3 regions of the Streptomyces sp. NPDC053426 genome follow, and region 2 is predicted to be linked to each of the others. Evidence: riboswitches for the same ligand, from Rfam matches in the RefSeq annotation. Region 2 holds a riboswitch; each other region holds the start of a gene.

Region 1 (4,021 bases), on a different contig from region 2:
TGCCCCCGGGGTTCTGGAACACGCCGTCCTTGAAGTGCGGGGATCTGCGGATGCGTGCCATGCGCTCGCCACTCGGGTCCGCGCCGAAGGCCACGGGCCGCAGGGCGCGCAGCCCGGAGCTCTGAGAACGGGAACCGGCCACGGTACCTCCAAGTGGAGTCGGTCAGGCATTCCATTATGGGCGGCCGCATCCGGCGGCGTGGTGCCGAATGCGGCCGCCCACGTGAAACGGCTCTCACGCCACCGAGGCGATCCGTTCCTTGATGTCGTCCGGCGACAGCGTCCCCTTGGCGATCACGTGGTCGCCCGACGACTCCCCGCGCAGCCGGCGGCCGATCCACGGCACCAGGTACTCGCGGGCCCAGTGGACGTCGTCCCGCCGGATGTCGAGGGTGCCGCGGGGCGGCAGGGGCGGCCAGGCCTGTTCCGGATCGGCGGGGGTGTCCAGGCCGAGGGCCTGCCCGGCGCGGAGCGCGACGCGGGTGTGCCCCTCCGGCGACAGGTGCAGCCGGTCGGCGTCCCAGGCCCTGCGGTCCTGGACGCTCCTGAGGGACCACAGGTCGAGCACGGGGCAGCCGTAGCGGTCGGCGACGGCCCGCACATGCCCGTTGTACGTCGCGATCTTGCCGCGCAGATGCTTCAGCAGGGGCACGCCACGGGTGTCGAACCCGGTCGTCACCAGCACCGTGCCGGACACGGCGGTGAGCGCGGCGATCGCCCGCTCGAACCGCTCGGCCACCTCGTCCGGGTCGCTGCCGGGGCGGAGGATGTCATTGCCGCCCGCGCAGAACGAGACCAGGTCGGGGGCGAGTTCGACCGCCTTCGGAAGCTGGTCCGCCACGATCTGGTCCAGCAGCTTTCCGCGTACGGCGAGATTGGTGTACGCGAAGTCCCCCTCGGGCCGGAGGTCCGCGAGAAGTACGGCGAACCGGTCGGCCCAGCCGACGAACGCCCCGTCGGGGCCGGGGTCGCCGACGCCTTCGGTGAAGCTGTCCCCCACCGCCACGTACGACCCGATCACTGCTCTGCTGTCACTCTTCGAATCGTCTGCCACAACCGCTCATGATTCACCTTCGAATGTGACCTACGCGACCGTAAGGAAGGGTTGACGTGCGGTGAGATAAGACACTCTCAAAATGTTGGCCAATTCCGGAATACGCCGAAGGCCGGCCCCGGGGATCGGGGTCCGGCCTTCGGCGTGCGTGTCAGGAAGGTCGCCGCGGGGGTCAGCCGATGGAGACGCCCTTGGAGCGGAGGTAGGAGATCGGGTCCACGTCCGAGCCGTAGTCCGGGGTGGTGCGGATCTCGAAGTGCAGGTGCGGGCCGGTCGAGTTGCCGGTCGAACCGGAGAGGCCGACCTGCTGGCCGCCGGTCACGGTCTGGCCGGCCGAGACGGAGAGCGAGGACAGGTGGGCGTACTGGGCGTAGTGGCCGTCCTCGAGCTGGATGACGACCTGGTTGCCGTACGCGCCGGCCCAGCCCGCGGAGACGACGGTGCCCGCGCCGACGGCCTTCAGGGAGGTGCCGGTCGGGACGGCGAAGTCGACGCCGGTGTGGTAGCCGCTGGACCACATGCTGCCGGCCACCTTGTAGGCGGTGCCGAGCCCGGCGCCGGGCACCGGGGAGCTGTAACCGGAGGCGCTCGCGGCCTGGTCGGCGCCCGTGGTCTGGGCGGAGGCGTCCGAGGAGGGCTGCTCGGCGGGCTGCTCCGCCGGCTTCTCGGCCTCCTGCTCCGAGGCCTGCGGGGCCGCCGGGGCGGACGACTTCTCCGGCGCGCTCGTGGCGGCCTCGCCGTCGACGGAGAGCTTCAGGCCGGGGTGGATGAGCGACGGGTCGTCGCCGATGACCTCGCGGTTGTCCGTGTAGAGCTGCTTCCAGCCACCGTCGACGTGCTCCGTCTCGGCGATCTTCGCGAGGTAGTCGCCGGCCTTCACGATGTACGTGCGGCCGTCGTCGCTCTTTTCGGCGGTGGCCTTCTGGCCGGCCACGGAAAGGGACTGGACGGCCTTTTCGGGGGCGGCCCCCGGCGTGGCGGCGTGCGCGCCGGCGGCGCCGAGAAGCGGCAGGGCGAGTGCGGCGCCACCGGTTCCGGCGACGGCGATGGAGCGGGTGAAACGCTGGGCCTTGGTACGGCGGTGCTTACCCTTCGCGGGCATGTCGAATTCCTCTCCGGCGCCTACGAGGTGAGCTGTCGGGTGCGGGCTGGAGATGCCCGGCCGCGTTCTGGCGCGACTTAACCCCAAGCCGTTCCGGGAACCGGAACAGGCAGTGGTACCTGTGGGTCCCCCGCTCCTGCCGTGCACGGGTCAGTGTGGGTACGGGCTCCGGGCGGCGGCAGGATTGGGCGTCCGTCCGGATCGGTGGCGAACGTAAGCGACCCGGACGCGAGGGGACAAGCGCGATGTTCACCGCGAACGCGTTTTTCCGTGATCCAAAGGCGGAATTGACGTCACCGAGCGTCAGCCGGGATTCCTTTTCCCCCGTGAATTCCCTTGTCGTTCCACAGAATTACGTGAGCATGGCGACAACGCATCGTCACGGATATGACGCTGCTCACGCACCCCTTCCCCATCTCCCTTTCTTTCGGGGCACGTTATGGCGAATCCACCTAATCGGACAGAACGCCCTAATCGCCGGATCGCAGGCGCCGCAGCCGCACCACCGCGGCGTCCAGATCTCCCCGCAGACCGGTGCGCAGCCCGTGGTGCAGCAAGAGGGCACCTCGGTACGTTTCGCCGGTTTCGCGGCATTCGTACGACGCCTCCGGGTCGAGGCCGCGCAGCCGGAGGGCCGGAACGGGCTCTCCGTAGTGCTGCGCCTGGAGGCAGGCGAGGACGACGGTCTCGTCGCCGAGGACGTACTGCACCGCGCTCAGTCCGCCCTCCGGAGGGCGCAGCCGGTACAGGTCGCCGCGCTGGACGACGGGCCGGATCTCCTTGTAGAGCGCGACCCACTCCCGCGCCTCGGCGAGTTCCTCCTCGCTCCACCGCGCGAGGTCGCCGCCGACGCCGAGCACCCCGGCCATGGCGCCGACGAACCGGAAGCGCAGCGGACTGACCCGCCCGTTGAGCATCGCGTTCGGGCTGTCGGTGACCCAGGCGGCCATCACCCGGGCCGGGTGGAGCTGGCTGAAGCCGTGCTGAATGGCGAGCCGGTCGAGCGGGTCGGTGTTGTCCGAGGTCCACACCTGGTCGGTACGGGAGAGGACCCCCAGGTCGATCCGCCCGCCGCCGCCCGAGCAGGACTCGAAGGCCACGCCCGGATGGGCCGCCCGCAGCCGGTCCAGCAGGGCGTACAGGCCGCGCACGTGGTCGGTCCACAGCCGCTGCGGGTACGGGTCGTCCGGCCAGCCGGCGTCGGTGGAGCAGCGGTTGAAGTCCCACTTCACATAGTCGACGGGGGTGCCGGAGAGCAGTGCGTCGAGCTGCTCCCAGAGGTACTCCCGCACGTCGTCCCGCGCGAGGTTGAGCACGAGCTGGTTGCGGTACTCCGTGCGCCGGCGGCCCGGCTGGAACTGCACCCAGTCGGGGTGTGCGCGGTAGAGGTCGCTGTCGGGGTTGACCATCTCCGGCTCGACCCAGATGCCGAACTGCATCCCGAGCCCGTGCACATGGTCGGCGAGGGGTTTCAGGCCGCCGGGGAAGCGGTCGGGGTTGGGCGTCCAGTCGCCGAGCCCGGCCCGGTCGCTCGTACGCGCCCCGAACCAGCCGTCGTCGACCACGAACAGTTCGACGCCCATCGCGGCGGCCCGCGCCGCGAGCCCCCGCTGCCGCTCCTCCGAGATGTCGAACCCGGTGGCCTCCCAGGAGTTGAACAGCACGGGCCGGTCCCGGTCCGCGTGCGGGACGACGCAGGTCCGCTGGTAGGCGTGCCAGGCGCGGCTGGCGCCGCCGAAGCCGCCGTCGCTCCACAGACCGGCGAAGACCGGTGTGGCGTACGTCTCCCCCGTGCCCAGCATCAGCAGGCCGGAGTCGTCGTGTCCCGCGCCGCCGGTGATCTGCACGCGCGCGTCGGGGAGTCG
Region 2 (4,021 bases):
CACGAACTGGCCAACCCCTCCCGCCGCGCCGCCAAGGAGCTCTCCAAGGAGCTGTTCCCGGCGAGTGCCCGTATGTCGCGTCCGCGCCAGGGCACCGAGGAGACGGTCGCCGGCATCGACTCCGCGGCCGTACGCGCCTTCTACGAGAAGCACGTCCGCCCCGCCACGGCGACCGCCGTGGTCGTCGGCGACCTCACCGGCGTCGACCTGGACGCGCTGCTCGGCGACACCCTGGGCGCCTGGACCGGTTCCTCGGCGCAGCCGCGGCCCGTTCCGCCGGTGGTCGCCGACGACACCGGCCGCGTCGTGATCGTGGACCGCCCCGGCGCCGTCCAGACGCAGCTGCTGATCGGCCGTATCGGCGCGGACCGGCACGACCGCGTGTGGCCCGCGCAGGTCCTCGGCACGTACTGCCTCGGCGGCACCCTCACCTCCCGCCTGGACCGCGTGCTGCGCGAGGAGAAGGGCTACACCTACGGCGTACGGGCGTTCGGTCAGGTCCTCAGGTCCGCCCCGGACGGCACCGGCGCGGCGATGCTGGCCATCAGCGGCTCCGTCGACACCCCGAACACCGGCCCCGCCCTCGAGGACCTGTGGACGGTGCTGCGCACGCTCGCCGCCGACGGGCTCACCGACGACGAACGCGATGTCGCCGTGCAGAACCTCGTGGGCGTGGCGCCGCTCAAGTACGAGACCGCCGCGGCCGTCGCGAGCACCCTGGCCGACCAGGTCGAGCAGCACCTGCCCGACCACTACCAGGCCGACCTGTACCGGCAGTTGGCCGCGACCGGCACCGTGGAGGCCACCGCGGCCGTCGTGAACGCCTTCCCGGTGGACCGTCTGGTGACCGTCCTCGTCGGTGACGCGGCGCAGATCAAGGCACCCGTCGAGGCACTCGGCATCGGTGAAGTCACCGTCGTGACGGCCGAGTAGCGAGCGGCGAGGACGCACGCGCGCGTGGGGCCCTGGTGACACGAAGGTCACCAGGGCCCGCTTATGCCCGAATCGGGGCGGAAGTTGCCTGTCTGGCCTGTGGGATGCGCTACAAAAACCGGGATTCGTTTGAGGATCGGGAGACGGCCCGCTTAGCGTCGTCCGGGCTGTTCGTCGGGCAGTGCGCCGCATCCGCGGCACCGGACAGTCATCGCCGAGTCCCCCTACGGCGCGAGCCAGGGGAGCCGGGGACCCACCGCAGTCCCTGGGGTGAATCGGACGCCCGCGCGTGTCGCGAGGGGGTCCGTAGGAGACCTTCCTGCTCCGAACCCGTCAGCTAACCCGGTAGGCGAGAGGGAAGGAAAGGACCAGCCTGTACATGGCGTTCACCCGCGCCCCGGGCAAGCACCGTCGTCCCAGCCGGACGCAGCGCGGCACCGCCCGCGCGGCGGGCGTCGCGGCGCTCACCACCACCGGCGTCGTCGGCTCCCTCGCGGCCCCCGCGCTCGCCGCCGAGCCCGCCGCCGCACAGACCGGCCTCACGCCCGTCGTCACCCTCGGCGACGCGGTCGCCGACCGGATCGACGCCCAGGCGGCCGCCCAGCACGAGGCCGCCCGGGAGGCGGCCGAGGCCGCCGCGCGCAAGGCCGCGGAGGAGGCCGCGCGGGAGAAGGCCGCCAAGGAGGCCGAGGAGGCCCGCGCGGAGAAGGAGCGCGCCGCGCGGGAGGCCGAGCGCGAGCGCCTCAACACCTTCGTCTCCCCGATCTCCGGCTCGTACGTCTCGACCGGCTACCAGGCCGGCAGCTCGCTGTGGTCCTCCGGCAGCCACACCGGTGTCGACTTCCACGCCGCGAGCGGCACCCCCGTCCGGTCGGTCGGCGTCGGCACCGTCGTCGAGGCCGGCTGGGGCGGCTCGTACGGCAACCAGGTCGTCATCAAGATGCACGACGGCACGTACACCCAGTACGCCCACCTGGCGTCCATCGGCGTCTCGGTGGGCCAGCAGGTCGCCGCCGGGCAGCAGATCGGCCTCTCCGGCGCCACCGGCAACGTCACGGGCGCGCATCTGCACTTCGAGGCCCGCGCGGGCGCCGATTACGGCTCCGACCTCGACCCCGTCGCCTACCTCCGCGCGCACGGCGTGAACCTCTGACCCGTTCGCTTCCCGATGCCCCGGCTCCCCGAGCCGGGGCATCGGTGTTTCCGGGCATCGCCTGTCCGGGCATGGCCTGTCCAAAAAATATGTATGGATTCCGGTCCGCCGTCGTGAATTCCCGCAGATTGCAATAGAGTCGCGGAACACACGTCAATCTTCGACGTTTCACGGGGATTAAGCCGGAGGTTCGTCATGCGTATTCCCGCGCACTCGGTGTGCACGGCGATCCGGGACGACATCGTAGCGGGTGTCCACGAGCGCGGCGGGCGGCTCACCGAGGAAGTCCTCGCCCGCCGTTACGGCGTCTCCCGCGTCCCCGTCCGGGAGGCGCTGCGCACGCTGGAGGCCGAGGGGTTCGTGGTGACCCGGCGGCACGCGGGCGCGTGCGTCGCGGAACCCACCGAGCAGGAGGCCGCCGACCTGCTGGAGATGCGCATGCTCCTCGAGCCGCTCGGCGCCTCCCGCGTGGCCCAGCGCCGTACCGAGGCCCATCTGAAGGTGCTGCGCGGCCTGGTCCGGCTGGGGCAGGAACGCGCACGCCAGGGCAACAGCGACGACCTGCGCTCCCTGAGCGGCTGGTTCCACGAGACGCTCGCCCAGGCCACCGGCAGCCCGGCACTGACCTCGACGCTGACCCAGCTGCGGCACAAGATCGCCTGGATGTACGCCGCGGAGGGGCCGTCCGACCCCGTCGAGTACTGGGCGGAGCACGGCGCGATCGTGGACGCCGTGGCGCGCGGCGACGGCGACCGCGCGCGGTCCGTCACGGCGCTGCACACCGAGCGCGCGAGCGCCGGGCACCGCCTGCGTTTCGCCTCCGGCGCCGGCCGCGCGGACCGTGTGAGGAACTCGCAACATGCCGTAAACATGCCGAGCATTCGACATTAACACGGGTGCCGTATACAAAGAGGGAGCATTTATCGGGGGTTATTCATGCTGCCCGCGAAAAGGAAAAGCGAGAGGCCCGCCCGATAACTCGGGCGGGCCTCTCGCTGCTGCGGTCGGATGTCTGCGAACGACGATCGCCGCAACCATCGATTGAGGAACCCTCACGGCGCGCAACCAGATCCGCGAGAGCGGTGCCGGTTTAGGCGCAAAGGGGCGCCTCAGACGGTCTCGGGGAGTTCCTCGAGACCCTCGGAGACCAGCTTCGCCAGACGGTCCAGGGCGGCGTCCGCGCCCTCGGCGTCGGAGGCGAGGACGATCTCCTCGCCGCCCTGGGCCCCCAGGCTCAGGACGGCCAGCATGGAGGCCGCGTTGACGGGGTCGCCCCCGGCCTTGGCGATCGTCACCGGGACGCCTGCGGCCGTGGCGGCTCGGACGAAGATGGAGGCGGGGCGGGCGTGGAGACCCTCGGCCCAGCCGACGTTGACGCGGCGCTCAGCCATGTGTTGCTGCCCTTCGCTGTTCAGGGTTGTCTAGACCAGTTTCCCATATCGTGAAGCATGCCCGGAGCGTGCCGGGAGCGCGCCCGAAGTGGCGTCCGCTCCCGCTCCCGGTGACAGCCGGTCCGCGGCCTCGGCCCGGCTGTCGTCCACCACAGACTGCCTCGCGCCGTTGTCGTACGCGAGCCGTACTCTGGGGGCCATGCAGACCTCGTCGGACCGGCACGAGTATCCCGCTCACTGGGAGGCCGACGTGGTGCTGCGCGACGGCGGCACCGCGCGCATCCGCCCCATCACCGTCGATGACGCCGAGCGCCTGGTCAGCTTCTACGAGCAGGTGTCGGACGAGTCGAAGTACTACCGCTTCTTCGCGCCCTACCCGCGTCTGTCCGCCAAGGACGTCCACCGCTTCACGCACCACGACTTCGTGGACCGGGTGGGACTCGCGGCCACCGTCGGCGGCGAGTTCATCGCCACCGTACGCTACGACCGGATCGGCGCCGACGGCACGCCCGCGTCCGCGCCGGCCGACGAGGCCGAGGTCGCC
Region 3 (4,021 bases), on a different contig from region 2:
TCCCCGTACGGGAAGCCGCGCCCGCTCCCGTACGGGAGTCCGCGCCCGCCCTCGTACGAAAGTCCGCGCACGCCCCGCCGCCCCCGTGACCGACGCCCCTCGACCGGAAACGCTGGAACATGACCGACCCGGCCCCCACCCGCATCCTGCTCGCCGACGACCACGCGCTGGTCCGCCGGGGGGTTCGCCTCATCCTCGACGGCGAACCGGACCTGACCGTCGTCGCCGAGGCCGCCGACGGTGCCGAAGCCCTCGAACAGGCCCGTGAGCACCGCCCCGACCTTGCCGTCCTGGACATCGCGATGCCCCGCCGCACCGGTCTCCAGGCGGCCCGCGAGCTCTCCCGCACCCTGCCGGGGACCCGCATCCTCATCCTCACCATGTACGACAACGAGCAGTTCTTCTTCGAGGCGCTCGCCGCCGGGGCCTCGGGCTACGTCCTGAAGTCCGTCGCCGACCGCGACCTCGTCGAGGCCTGCCGCGCCACCGTGCGCGGCGAGCCGTTCCTCTACCCCGGCGCCGTCAACGCCCTCATCCACAACTACCTCGATCTCGCGCGGGAGGGCCGCACCCTGCCGGCCAAGGCGATCACCGACCGCGAGGAGGAGATCCTGAAGCTGGTCGCCGAGGGCCACACCTCGCAGCAGATCGCCACTCTCCTCGTCATCAGCCCCAAGACCGTGGAGCGGCACCGCGCCAACCTGCTGGCCAAGCTCGGCCTGAGGGACCGCCTGGAACTCACCCGGTACGCCATCCGCGTGGGGCTGATCGAGCCCTGACCGGCAGACTGGACCCCCACACCTGCCCCACCCGGAGTACGCCGATGCCGCACCCGTACGTCCTGCTGTCCGCCGCCGTCTCCCTCGACGGCTACCTGGACGACACCGGCCCCGAGCGGCTGCTGCTGTCCGGCCCGGCCGACTTCGACCGGGTCGACGAGGTACGGGCGTCCGTGGACGCCATCCTGGTCGGCGCCGGCACGATCCGCGCCGACAACCCCAGGCTGCTGGTCAACTCGCCCGAGCGGCGCGCCGCCCGCCTCGCCGCGGGCCGGGCCGAGTACCCGCTCAAGGTCACCGTCAGCGGCTCCGGCGACCTGGACCCGGCGGCCCGGTTCTGGCACACCGGCGGCGAGAAGGTCCTCTGCACGACCGACCGGGGCGCCGAGCGCGCCCACGCCCTCGGTCTCGCCGCCGACGTCGTCCCGCTCGGCGCCGAGCTCGACTGGCGGCGGCTGCTGGAGCACCTGCACGCCGAGCGCGGGGTGCGGCGGCTCATGGTCGAGGGCGGCGGCACGGTCCACACGCAGCTCCTCACCGAGGGGCTGGCCGACGAGCTCCAGCTGGTCCTCGCCCCGCTGTTCGTCGGCGATCCCAAGGCCCCCCGTCTCTTCGGCCCCGGCGCCTACCAGGGCGGACGGCTGCGGATGGTCGAGACCCGCCCGGTCGGCGACGTCGTCCTGACGCGCTACGAGCCCACCGCCCCCGGCACAGGCCCGCTGCCCTCCGCCGCCGACCACCACTGGCTGGCCCTCGCCTGCGAGCTGGCCGCCGAGTGCCCGCCCTCGGAGACGGCGTTCAGCGTGGGCGCGGTCGTGGTGGCCGCCGACGGTACGGAGCTGGCGCGCGGCCACTCCCGGGAGGGCGCCGACCCGGTGGTGCACGCGGAGGAGGCCGCGCTCGCCAAGACCGACCCCACGGACCCCCGGCTCGTCACCGCCACCGTGTACTCCAGCCTGGAGCCCTGCTCCCGCCGCGCGTCCCGGCCCGCGCCCTGCGCCCGGCTGATCCTGGACGCGGGGGTACGGCGGGTGGTCACGGCCTGGCGCGAGCCGGACACGTTCGTGGCGGGCGCCGACGGCAGCGGCGTGCTGGCGGACGGGGGCGCCACCGTGGTCGTCCTGCCGGAGCACGAGGACCGCGCCAAGGCACCCAACGCTCATCTGTTCGGCCGCTGAGACCGGGCCGCCGGTAATGGGTGTGCGCCATGTCCCGCTGATGGCGTACACTGGTCCTACCGACGCGGGGTGGAGCAGCTCGGTAGCTCGCTGGGCTCATAACCCAGAGGTCGCAGGTTCAAATCCTGTCCCCGCTACTGAAGGCCGAGGGCCGGAATCCAAAGGATTCCGGCCCTCGGTGTTTTCCGCTCCCCATCCGCTCCCCGCCCGTTCCTCACCCATTCCCCGTTCTCACTCAACGTGAGCGATCCACCCCGCAGCGCATAACAACTGACACACCGTCAGAAACCACCCGCCACGCGAGGCGACCTGAGGAGCGGTCAACTCGCCCGTTTTTGGCCGCTCGTGGAGCTTAAGTCCCCCCGGAAATCGTTAACGATCAAGAGGAACGGCTTGGAATCCGGCCCTCGCGTCTATTAACGTTCGATAACGCAGCGCGGTCGTCCCAGCCGTCACAGAAGGCGGCTCCGTGCGCACGCGCCGAATCCCGCAAGGGAACCGGGGAACCACCACCATGGGGTGAATCGCGTGGATACCGCCGTGGCAACACGGCTCGTATACGCGCGTAGGAGACCTTCCCGCTCCGAACCCGTCAGCTAACCCGGTAGGCGAAGACGGAAGGAAAGGAGCGCGCCCACGTGGCGTCCAACCCGCCTGCCCCCGAGGCCCCGTTCAAGCCGAGCGACACCGTCGCCTACGGCGCCGGCCGCACCGACGAGGGCCCCTTCGAGGAGTGGAACCCCACCGCGGAGTCCCTTCGCCCTGTACGTGGCCGGCATCGCGTCTCCAAGCAGCGCGGCGGAGGACTCGCCCGCAGCTCCACCGTCCTGGGCGTCGGCGTCATAGCGGCCGTCGGCGCCGGCGGCATGGCCAGCGCCCAGACCGGCAAGCCGCCGGTCTCGATCTCCATGCCCGACCTCCCCAACGTGGGTTCCCTCATCTCCGACGAGGAAACCCCCAAGGGATCGTCCACCCCCCTCAGCACCCTCGCCATGACCGCCGCCGACACCGAGCAGGGCACCGCCGGCGCCGGTGAGGCGCTGCGCACCCGGATCATGGCCCAGGTCGAGCAGCAGCAGAGCCAGGCCGAGACCAAGGCCGCCGCCGAGGCCGTCGCCGCCGCCGAGAAGCAGGCCGCCGAGGCCGCGGCCAAGGCGGAGAAGGAGGCCGAGGCCAAGGCCGAGGCCGCCAAGAAGAAGGCGGAGGAGGAGGCCGCGAAGAAGGCCGAGGCCGAGCGCCTCGCCGAGCTGGCCAAGCAGTACGCGCTGCCGACCTCCTCGTACACCCTCTCCTCGACCTTCGGCCAGGCCGGCGCCTACTGGTCCTCCGGCTACCACACCGGCCTCGACTTCGCCGCCCCCACGGGCACGCTGATCAAGGCGGTCCACACCGGCACGATCACCTCCGCCGGCTGGGACGGCTCCTACGGCTACAAGACCGTGCTCACGCTCGACGACGGCACCGAGGTCTGGTACGCCCACCAGTCCTCCATCAGCGTCAGCGTCGGCCAGAAGGTCAACACCGGCGATGTGATCGGCCGCGTCGGCTCCACCGGCAACTCCACCGGCGCCCACCTCCACCTGGAGGTCCACTCCGGCGGCTCCGGCTCGGGCATCGACCCGATGGCGTGGCTGCAGAGCAAGGGCCTCACCCCCTGAGCCCCACCGCTTCCGAACCCCGGCAGTCCCGACGACGACCCCCCGACGTCAGGGCTGCCGGTCGGGTGTTCTCGGGGGCGGTGCGGGGCCGTCAGGACCGGCGGGCGTTCGGGTCGTGCGTGGTGTACGGGTACCCGTACGGCGGCTGTCCGTGCGGTGGATGCCCGTAGCCGCCGTACGCGCCGTACCAGCCGTACCCCGCCCACGGTGCCGCGGCGACCGGAACCCGGGGCGCGGTCGCGCGGGCCGCGTGCTCCAGGGCGGGCCGGGCCGCTGACCGCCGGTGCCACAGCTCCAGCAGCAGCTCGCGTTCCCGCGTGATGAAGTCCGTCCCCGCCCGTCCGAGCCGCCCCCGGTGCCGCAGGAACGCCAGCGACGTCGCGTACGCCTCGTACGCGGCGACCGA

Evidence for each region. Region 2 has a riboswitch for cyclic di-AMP ahead of ACZ62B_RS18100 (M23 family metallopeptidase). Riboswitches for the same ligand answer to the same signal wherever they lie in the genome.
Region 1: it holds a riboswitch for cyclic di-AMP, as region 2 does, so the genes downstream of both, ACZ62B_RS38590 (M23 family metallopeptidase) here and ACZ62B_RS18100 (M23 family metallopeptidase) in region 2, are expected to answer to the same signal.
Region 3: it holds a riboswitch for cyclic di-AMP, as region 2 does, so the genes downstream of both, ACZ62B_RS06960 (M23 family metallopeptidase) here and ACZ62B_RS18100 (M23 family metallopeptidase) in region 2, are expected to answer to the same signal.

The regions. Positions count from the first base shown of each region.
Region 1 covers NZ_JBVJKE010000041.1:16,721-20,741, reverse strand. The annotation lists gene ACZ62B_RS38600 (MBL fold metallo-hydrolase) at 1-142, opposite strand, end outside; gene ACZ62B_RS38595 (SGNH/GDSL hydrolase family protein) at 236-1,021, opposite strand; gene ACZ62B_RS38590 (M23 family metallopeptidase) at 1,227-2,156, opposite strand; cyclic di-AMP (ydaO/yuaA leader) riboswitch at 2,161-2,318, opposite strand; gene ACZ62B_RS38585 (alpha-galactosidase) at 2,627-4,021, opposite strand, start outside.
Region 2 covers NZ_JBVJKE010000008.1:101,410-105,430, forward strand. The annotation lists gene ACZ62B_RS18095 (M16 family metallopeptidase) at 1-933, shown strand, start outside; cyclic di-AMP (ydaO/yuaA leader) riboswitch at 1,136-1,300, shown strand; gene ACZ62B_RS18100 (M23 family metallopeptidase) at 1,313-2,086, shown strand; gene ACZ62B_RS18105 (GntR family transcriptional regulator) at 2,282-2,977, shown strand; gene ACZ62B_RS18110 (HPr family phosphocarrier protein) at 3,196-3,477, opposite strand; gene ACZ62B_RS18115 (bifunctional acetate--CoA ligase family protein/GNAT family N-acetyltransferase) at 3,677-4,021, shown strand, end outside.
Region 3 covers NZ_JBVJKE010000003.1:15,391-19,411, reverse strand. The annotation lists gene ACZ62B_RS06980 (HAMP domain-containing sensor histidine kinase) at 1-89, shown strand, start outside; gene ACZ62B_RS06975 (response regulator transcription factor) at 120-779, shown strand; gene ACZ62B_RS06970 (dihydrofolate reductase family protein) at 824-1,957, shown strand; tRNA gene ACZ62B_RS06965 (tRNA-Met) at 2,021-2,094, shown strand; cyclic di-AMP (ydaO/yuaA leader) riboswitch at 2,426-2,583, shown strand; gene ACZ62B_RS06960 (M23 family metallopeptidase) at 2,596-3,615, shown strand; gene ACZ62B_RS06955 (PrsW family intramembrane metalloprotease) at 3,707-4,021, opposite strand, start outside.